Regions from separate parts of the Klebsiella sp. genome, predicted to be linked through region 1. Evidence: predicted binding sites of a transcription regulator. Region 1 holds the regulator's gene; each other region holds the start of a gene.
The links. Region 1 encodes LexA, which represses DNA repair genes until DNA is damaged. Its sites were predicted from a motif close to TNCTGTATGTACATACAGNA; they were not measured.
Positions count from the first base shown of each region.

Region 2: a site for LexA is predicted at 1,558-1,577, ahead of dinG (ATP-dependent DNA helicase DinG). Genes of this name have one in related genera too.
Region 3: a site for LexA is predicted at 1,721-1,740, ahead of QVF11_RS11235 (YebG family protein). Genes of this name have one in related genera too.

Region 1 is NZ_JAPUEW010000072.1:14,825-18,105, forward strand. Features, by position in the region: gene dinF (MATE family efflux transporter DinF) at 1-1,005, opposite strand, end outside; gene lexA (transcriptional repressor LexA) at 1,077-1,685, opposite strand; gene QVF11_RS21610 (diacylglycerol kinase) at 1,808-2,176, opposite strand; gene plsB (glycerol-3-phosphate 1-O-acyltransferase PlsB) at 2,306-3,281, shown strand, end outside.
Region 2 is NZ_JAPUEW010000016.1:61,470-64,750, forward strand. Features, by position in the region: gene dinG (ATP-dependent DNA helicase DinG) at 1-1,544, opposite strand, end outside; gene rhlE (ATP-dependent RNA helicase RhlE) at 1,749-3,116, opposite strand.
Region 3 is NZ_JAPUEW010000041.1:87,329-90,609, forward strand. Features, by position in the region: gene QVF11_RS11225 (bifunctional 4-hydroxy-2-oxoglutarate aldolase/2-dehydro-3-deoxy-phosphogluconate aldolase) at 1-386, shown strand, start outside; gene purT (formate-dependent phosphoribosylglycinamide formyltransferase) at 442-1,620, opposite strand; gene QVF11_RS11235 (YebG family protein) at 1,756-2,112, shown strand; gene QVF11_RS11240 (tellurite resistance TerB family protein) at 2,264-2,956, shown strand; gene ptrB (oligopeptidase B) at 3,076-3,281, shown strand, end outside.

The sequences.
Region 1 (3,281 bases):
AATCTGCTCGCCAGCAAGGCTGTAAATCAGCGCAAACGCCAGCGCTACCATGCCTGACTGACGGCAGGCCGCACGCCATACCTCAAGCAGTTGGCTGCCGTCGCGGGCACCGTAAGCCTGCCCGGAGTGCGCCTCCACGGCGTAGGCAAAACCATCCAGCGCGTAGGCGGTAAAGGTGAGCATGGTCATCAGCACCGCATTGACCGCTACAACGTCAGCGCCAAGGCGGGCGCCATATACCGTCATCGCCCCAAAACACAGTTGTAGCAGCAGCGAGCGCAGCATAATGTCGCGGTTCAGCGCCAGAAGACGGCGCACATCGCCGCGCCACGCGGTTTTCAGCATCGATAGCGAAACGCCCCGCAGTACCAGCACGCGTTTCGCCATAACGAGTCCAATGAAAAAGGTGGCGTATTCTGCTGTTACGGTCGCCAGGGCCGCGCCCTGCACGTTCATATGCAGGCCCATTACCAGCCATAAATCGAGCACGATGTTGAGTACATTACCGACGACCAGCAGGATCACTGGTGCACGGGCATACTGCACGCCCAACAGCCAGCCCAGCAGCACCAGATTCGCCAGGGATGCCGGAGCGCTCAGCCAACGAATCTCGAGGAAACGGCGGGCCTGTTCAAGCACCGCATCACTGCCGCCGACGATGTGCAGCGCCAGATTAATTAACGGCATTCTGAATAGGACGATGGCTATCCCGGCAGCCAGTGCCAGCCCCAGCGGCTGCACCAGCGCACGCGCCAGCCGTTGGGGATCTTTCGCGCCGAATGCCTGGGCCGTCAGACCAGTAGTACTCATGCGCAAAAACAGGAGCAGCATGAAGAGAAAGCTGGTCGCCATTGCGCCAACCGCAACGCCGCCCAGATAAACCGGGCTATCAAGATGACCGATAACAGCGGTATCCACCAGCCCCAGCAAAGGAACGGTGATATTAGAGAAAATCATGGGCAGCGCTAAGCGCCACAGGGCTTTATCGGCGGCGTTAAAAAGCATGGGGAAGAGCCCAAATGAAGAAGTAAGACAGCGCAGCATCATGTATCAGATGATGCTGCGAGATGAAGAGGTTACTGCCAGTTGCCGTTGCGGATAACGCCGACAGCCAGGCCTTCAATAGTGAAACTTTGCTGGCGTAAATCCACCACGATTGGGGTAAATTCGCTGTTTTCAGGCAGCAGTTCGACGACGTTACCCTGTTTTTTCAGACGCTTCACGGTAACTTCATCGTCAATGCGGGCCACAACAACCTGGCCATTGCGCACATCCTGAGTTTTATGTACCGCAAGCAGGTCGCCATCCAGTATACCGATGTCTTTCATGGACATTCCGCTTACGCGCAGCAGAAAATCGGCATTCGGCTTAAACATTGCCGGATCGACCTGGTAGTGGCCTTCGATGTGCTGCTGTGCGAGCAGTGGTTCACCTGCTGCGACGCGGCCGACAAGCGGCAGGCCGCTTTCTTCTTCCGTCAGCAGACGAATACCGCGGGAGGCACCGGAAACGATCTCGATTGCGCCTTTACGCGCCAGCGCTTTCAGGTGTTCTTCCGCCGCGTTTGGGGAACGAAACCCCAAGCGCTGAGCAATCTCCGCACGCGTCGGCGGCATGCCCGTCTGGCTGATATGATCCCGAATGAGATCAAACACCTCTCGCTGCCTGGTCGTTAACGCTTTCATTCCGCCCCCTGGGTGTATATACAGTTATGCTGTGAGTATATACAGCTAACGGTGATTTTGGAACCACATTTCACACAAAAATCAGGAGTTTCTTTCTGTTTTGCGAGCCGCTATGGCATGGCTTAGCGGTAGTTTGACCACAACAGCGTTCCCCATGTGATCAACGCGATAATAATTGCCAACAGGACCGCCGCAGAGCCCATATCTTTCGCGCGGCCAGACAACTCATGATGTTCAGGGCCAATACGGTCAACGACCGCTTCAATCGCGCTGTTGATAATTTCAACTATCATCACTATCAGGACCGAGCCAATCAGCAAAACGCGCGTGATGGCATCGACATCCAGCCAGCAGGCTATCACCACGGCAATAATGGCAGCTATGCCTTCCTGACGAAATGCGGCCTCATTGATCCACGCCGCACGGAATCCTTTCCAGGAATACCCCGCGGCTTTAACGATTCGGGTTAACCCAGTGGTATTATTGGCCATCAAACAAACCTTTTTATGTAAATGACGTCAATGAGTGTACGCGTTTGCCGCGTTACAACGGAAATTTTGCGCACTTTCTGTTATTCTTGCGGCGCATTTGCATGATTAACCAGAGGCTTCACATCGTCTATGTCTGGCTGGCAACGAATTTACTATAAATTACTGAATTTACCATTAAGGGCACTGGTAAAAAGCAAGTCAATTCCGGCACAACCTGCTCAGGAATTGGGCCTGGATACCTCACGTCCCATCATGTACGTCCTGCCCTACAATTCGAAGGCGGACCTGCTGACGCTTCGCGCTCAATGTCTGGAACATGAATTACCGGACCCGCTTGAGCCGCTGGAGATCGATGGTACCCTGCTTCCACGCTACGTGTTTATTCATGGCGGCCCGCGTGTTTTCACCTACTACACGCCGAAAGAAGAATCCATCAAGCTGTTCCATGATTATCTGGATCTGCACCGCAATCATCCCGACCTTGACGTGCAGATGGTGCCGGTTTCGGTGATGTTTGGTCGTGCTCCAGGGCGTGAAAAAGGCGAAGTGAACCCGCCGCTGCGTATGCTAAACGGCATTCAAAAATTCTTCGCCGTTCTGTGGTTGGGTCGCGACAGCTTTGTGCGTTTCTCGCCTTCGGTCTCTCTGCGCAAAATGGCAGACGAGCACGGTACCGATAAAATTATCGCCCAAAAGCTGGCCCGCGTGGCGCGTATGCACTTCGCCCGCCAGCGCCTGGCGGCCGTCGGTCCGCGTCTGCCCGCACGACAGGATCTGTTCAACAAGCTGCTGGCGTCAAAAGCCATTGCCCGCGCTGTAGAAGACGAAGCGCGTAGCAAGAAAATTTCCCACGAGAAGGCCCAGCAAAACGCCATCGCCTTGATGGAAGAGATCGCCGCAAACTTCTCTTATGAAATGATTCGCCTGACCGACCGCGTACTGGGCTTCACCTGGAACCGACTGTATCAGGGCATTAACGTCCATAACGCCGAGCGCGTACGCCAGCTGGCACATGAAGGCCACGAGATAGTCTACGTCCCGTGCCACCGCAGCCATATGGACTATCTGCTGCTCTCTTACGTCATCTATCACCAGGGACTGGTGC
Region 2 (3,281 bases), on a different contig from region 1:
TCTTCGTGGTCAATAAGCGGTTCGTAGTGCATCTGCGGGATGACAATTTTACCCTGTTCGACGTGGTTAAACGGTGAATCCAGCGCCACAAAGCGGTCTCCCGCCTTCTCTTTCAGTCCGCTCATCTCCTGCAAGCGAGAAAAGCTATTCAGCGAACGTAGCGTCGCCGAAGTGACAACAATATGTGGGACGCTGCGCCAGAGCAGCCTTTCCAGCTGATCGCTGACGCGGATCCCCACGCAGTGGAACCAGATATGCATCTGACCGTCACGCAGGTCGCGGGTGGCCCATTTGGTCACCGGCGCGCCTGAAGACTGCGCCAACGATGCCAGACGCCACAGTTTGCTCTGACTCTCAAACATCCCCAGCGCGCGGTTCATCTGCAGCAGAACCCGGTGTAGACGCACCACATCATGACTGCCTGTTTTTTCGCCAAGATCGTTGAGGAACAGCTCCGCCAGCCCACGCAACGTTTCCGTCAGCTTCGCCAGCCGCTGGCAGATCTCCATGACTTCCTGCGGCAGCTCGCCCATTGGAAAGCGGTGTTCCGCTTCCTGACCCGCAGGCATATACAGGTTAAGAATATTATTTAGCGAGGAGATAAGCTCAAACAGCTCCTCGCAGTGCGCGTTCAGGCGCTCAGGATTCGCCAATGGTGGTGTGGTTTTAGGCCGGAACTGTTCCATGCAGGTGGCGACCAGCTTGGTGAACAGATCCAACTGCAGGCGATACCACGGAGCGGTGATTTCAGCGCTCATTTCCAGCGCATCACGGGCGACATCCGGCAGGTGGTGACCTTCATCAAGCACCAGCAGTAAATTCTTCGGATCCGGCAGCACCGCCTCGCTCTCCATTGCCGCCATGACCAGTGCATGGTTTGCCACCACCACTTCGGCTTCCTGAATTTCTCGCCGGGCGACAAAAAATGGGCATTCGCGATAATAGTGGCAGTTGCGGTTCAGGCAGCTGGCTTTATCGGTGCTCAGACGGCTCCACAGCGAATCATCTATGTTTTTATCGGTGTGATCGCGCAGGCCATCCCATTTATAACTATCAAGATCCGTTTTAAGCGTCGCGCACAGCTTCTGCTCCGCCTGGTTATTCGGTGTGAGGTCGTCATCAAGGAAGGCGAGCAGGTCCTGCTGTGTCGGGTCCGTACTGGCGAGAGCGGCCAGGTTACGCGTACAAACGTAGCGCCCACGACCAAAGGCGGCGGTAAATCGCAGGTCGGGGATAATTTTACGCAGCAGCGGCAGGTCTTTACTGTAGATCTGGTCCTGCAACGCCACGTTGGCGGTGCTGACTACCAGCGTTTTTTGCTCTTCACGGGCAATCGCGATGCCGGGGATCAGGTATGACAAGGTTTTGCCGACGCCAGTGGGAGCCTCAATCGCCAGATGTCGCCCCTCTTCCCCGGCAAGCGTCTTCGCGACATCGGCGATCATCTGCCGTTGCGGGGGACGGGGAATAAAGTCCGGAATCTGTTCCTGAAGCGCCTTATACCAGGCGGCGATTTGCGCTTTTAGCGCAGCGGTCAAAGCCATGAGAGAACCTGAATACTGTATAAACAGCCACTATTGTGCCATTTTTTCGCTAGCGGAAGGAACGTCTTTCTAAACAAACTGGAATCACGCTCGAGGTTTGACACGAGCGGAGGGAGTTCCGGGCAAAGATTCTTGCCCGGATAAACAAACCTGAGGCACTGATCGCTCAACCACCGCGATAACTACAGGAACGAGGTAATACCGTTACTCAGCCGACGCCGGTTTGCGCGGGCGACGACGGCGTGGAGGTTTACCGTCTGCAGTACGTGCTTTCGGCGCTTCACCATCGTTGCGGCGCGGGGCGGACTGCTGGCTACGACCCTGGCTCTGGCCGCGGCTCTGGCTTTGGCCACCACGCCCCTGGCTCTGACCACCACGACCGCCGCCGCCACGCTGCTGGCGACCGTTCTGAATTGGCTCTGCCTTAATGGAAGGATCCGGCTCGTAGCCTGCAATGGCGATACGTGGGATCTCTTTTTTCAGCAAGCGTTCGATATCATGCAACAGCTTATGCTCGTCAACGCAGACCAGCGACAGCGCTTCGCCAGTTGCAGCCGCACGACCGGTACGACCGATGCGGTGCACATAATCTTCCGGTACGTTTGGCAGCTCGTAGTTCACTACGTGCGGTAACTCCTCGATATCCAGACCGCGAGCGGCGATGTCGGTTGCCACCAGCACGCGGATGCCACCGGATTTAAAATCTGCTAATGCGCGGGTTCGTGCGCCCTGGCTCTTGTTACCGTGAATCGCGGCGCTACGGATGCCGTCTTTATTGAGCTGTTCAGCCAAGTGGTTGGCGCCGTGCTTAGTACGGGTAAAGACCAGCACCTGCTGCCAGTTGCCTTCGCCGATCATCTGCGACAGCAGCTCGCGCTTGCGTTTTTTATCAACAAAATGCACTAACTGGCTCACCTGCTCAGAGGCAGTGTTACGGCGGGCGACTTCAATTTCCAGCGGGTTATGCAGCAGCTTTTCCGCCAGCGATTTAATGTCGTCAGAGAAAGTTGCAGAGAACAGCAGGTTCTGGCGTTTTGGCGGCAGCTTCGCCAGCACGCGGCGAATATCGTGAATAAAGCCCATATCCAGCATACGGTCGGCTTCATCCAGCACCAGCACTTCAACCTTATCCAGGCTAACCGCGTTCTGGTGCTCAAGATCCAACAGACGACCCGGCGTGGCCACCAGGATATCAACGCCGCTGCGCAGCTTCATCATCTGCGGATTAATACTCACGCCGCCGAAAACCACCAGCGAACGAATATTGAGATATTTACTGTAATCCCGCACGTTCTCGCCAATCTGGGCTGCCAGCTCGCGCGTCGGAGTCAGGATCAGGGCGCGCACCGGACGACGACCTTTAGCATGCGGTTCTTGTTGGATCAGATGCTGAAGCAGCGGCAACGTAAAGCCTGCCGTTTTACCGGTGCCGGTCTGGGCGCTGGCCATCAGATCGCGACCCTGCAATACCGCAGGAATCGCCTTCTGCTGGATAGGGGTTGGCTCAACATAGCCCTGTTCAGCGACGGCACGCAGGATTTCAGGATTCAGGCCAAGGGAATCAAAAGACATAACAACTCCGAACCGCCCCGGCCCGTCACAGGCATAGTTTTCAGGGAGATTATTGCGAAAGAGATGGCAAAAACCACAATGCCATGAAGTGGCGCAGTCTAGCAGATTTTGTGACGAACCGCATAAAATATCCCCCAGCGTTTTATCTGCAAAACAATGCTCGCT
Region 3 (3,281 bases), on a different contig from region 1:
CTGGCGCGCAGTTTGCCATCAGCCCGGGCCTGACCGAATCCCTGCTGAAAGCGGCGACCGGCGAAGGCACCATTCCGCTGATCCCGGGGATCAGCACCGTATCCGAGCTGATGCTGGGTATGCAGTATGGCCTGAAAGAGTTCAAATTCTTCCCGGCTGAAGCTAACGGTGGCGTGAAAGCGCTGCAGGCAATTGGCGGCCCGTTCGCGCACATTCGTTTCTGCCCGACTGGCGGCATTTCTCCGGCTAACTATCGCGATTATCTGGCGCTGAACAGCGTGCTGTGCATCGGTGGTTCATGGCTGGTGCCAGCGGATGCGCTGGAAGCTGGTGATTACGACCGTATCACCAAACTGGCTCGTGAAGCGGTAGAAGGCGCGAAGTAATCTTCGCGCTTTAAACTGAGGCCCGGTCAGCACAAAGCTACCGGGCTTTTATATTTTATCCTGTCACCACGACCGCCGCTGCCGCCGTTTTGGCGCGCGCAACCGCTTCATCAACGCTATCTGCTACCGCCAGAGTCACGCCCAGTCGACGCGAACCGTCAATTTCCGGCTTGCCAAACAGACGCAGTTGCAGACCTGCGCCAACCGCCGCCTGGATATTACTGAAGGTAACGTTCTGGCTACTTAACTGCGGCAGGATCACTGCCGAGGCCGCCGGGCCGTACTGGCGGATTGCGCCAATCGGTAGGCCGAGGAAGGCGCGAACGTGCAGGGCGAACTCTGATAAATCCTGCGAAATCAGCGTGACCATGCCGGTGTCGTGCGGGCGTGGTGAGACTTCGCTAAAAATCACATCATCCCCGCAGACAAATAGCTCGACGCCGAACAGGCCGTGACCGCCCAGAGCCAGCACCACTTCGCGGGCTATTTCCTGCGCACGCTCCAGCGCCAAATCGCTCATCTGCTGTGGCTGCCAGGATTCACGATAGTCGCCATCTTCCTGACGATGACCGACCGGCGCGCAGAAATGTACGCCATCCACGGCGCTCACGGTCAGCAGGGTAATTTCAAAATCAAAATTCACCACGCCTTCAACAATAACGCGACCGGCTCCGGCGCGCCCGCCTTGCTGTGCATACTGCCAGGCTTCAGCCAGCTGTTCACTGGAGCGAATAAAGCTCTGACCTTTGCCGGAAGAACTCATCACCGGCTTGACGATGCACGGCAGGCCGATCCCTGCGACAGCTTCACGAAACGCCGCTTCGCTATCGGCAAAACGATAGGCTGAGGTCGGTAGTTTCAGCTCTTCGGCAGCCAGGCGACGGATTCCCTCGCGGTTCATGGTGAGCTTCGCCGCCCGCGCGGTAGGGACGACCTTCTGCCCAGCTTGCTCCAGCGCCACCAGGGTATCGGTGGCGATAGCTTCAATTTCCGGTACGATGAAGTCAGGTTTTTCCTGTTCGATTAGCGCCTGCAAGGTTTCGCCGTGCAGCATATTGATGACATATGAACGGTGCGCTACCTGCATCGCTGGCGCGTCCGGGTAACGGTCGACGGCGATGGTTTCAATCCCCAGGCGCTGGCATTCGATAGCCACTTCTTTACCCAGTTCGCCGGACCCCAACAGCATTACCTTTGTTGCCGCAGGGCGCAGCGCCGTGCCTAATACAGTCATAACTCTCTTCCGCAGTAAAAAAACATGCGCCGCATTATAAACGAAAACGTTTGCGTCTGTCTTTATATGCGTAATTTGAGTTCAGCGTGAAAATTTGTTATACTGTATAAAAATACAGTGCAAAGAGGCTGCATCATGGCGGTTGAAATTAAATATGTGGTGATTCGCGAAGGTGAGGAAAAAATGTCTTTTGCCAGCAAAAAAGAGGCCGATGCTTACGACAAAATGCTCGATCTGGCGGAAGTGCTCAACGACTGGCTAGTTGACTGTCCGCTGACGCTTGATGAAACCCAGCGCGATAGCATGTCAATGTGGCTGGCTGAGCGCAAAGAGACCTTAAATCATATTCTGCGGTCCGGGAAACTACCGGAAGCCGAGAGCAGCGCTGATGAACAACACGTCCAGGAGGAGGTGGTTGAGGATAATGCCGACGCCGTCTCTGAAGCAGCAGCTGAAGTTCCGGCTAAACCGCGTAAAGTAAAAGCCGCCTGAGTGTGCTCTCTGCCGCCGGGTTCCCTGGCGGCAAAAATCCGCTTAAGCCCCTTTCTGAGGCTAAATTTGCGCTTCTTTAGCAGTCCATAACATTTCCTGACATCGCGTAGTTTAGGCTGGTGGTATCGCTTATCGCGCAACGAGGGAAAGTATGGCTAACTGGCTTAATCAACTGCAGTCTCTGCTGGGCCAGCAGGGGCGGTCTTCTTCATCTGACGATCAATCAAGCGACAAAAATCTGCTGTTGCCGGGTGCGCTTGGCGGGCTGGCAGGGCTACTGGTTGCCAGCAAATCGTCGCGTAAACTGTTGGCCAAATACGGCACTGGTGCGCTACTGGTCGGCGGTGGTGCGATAGCAGGCAGCGTGTTGTGGAATAAATATCAGCAAAGAATGCGTGCCGGCTCGCCACAGGAACCGGCTTACTCACCTTCAGCCTCCGCGCCCCTTCAGGCGCAATCTTCAACGCAAGTCGAGCTCGACGCCCGCAGTGAACGGCTGATTATGGCGCTGGTTTTCGCCGCCAAAAGCGATGGGCATATTGACGAACGCGAACGGGCCAGCATTGAAGAGCAGCTACGCGCAGCAAACATTGACGTGCAGGGGCGGGTGTTAATTGACAGGGCGCTGTCTCAGCCTCTCGACCCTCAGCGCCTGGCGCAGGGTATCAGCAACGAGCAAGAGGCGCTCGAAGTGTATTACATCAGCTGTGCGGTCATTGATATTGACCACTTTATGGAGCGCAGCTATCTGAATGCGCTCGGCGAAGCGCTAAACCTGCCGCAGGACGTTCGCAAAGATATCGAACAGGATATTCAGGCGCAAAAACAGGCAATAGCGCCTTAAATCCTCACGTTTCGCTTGCATCGCTGGCGACTTTTGCCACCCTTATATACCTGTCATCCTTCAGTACGCTTTGGGGCATACTGAAGGATAAATAATATAAGCCGCAGAAGACGAAGTAGATGCCACCAAAAGCAAAACGAATCCCTCATGCCATGACCTTACATGGCGATACCCGAATTGATAATTACTACTGGCTGCGTGATGACGAGCGCTCTCAGCCGGAAGTGCTTGATTATCTGCGCCGGGAAAACGAGTACGGGAAAAAAGTCATGTCTTCGCAAAGTAGCCTGCAGGACAGGGTACTGAAGGAAATTATTGATCGTAT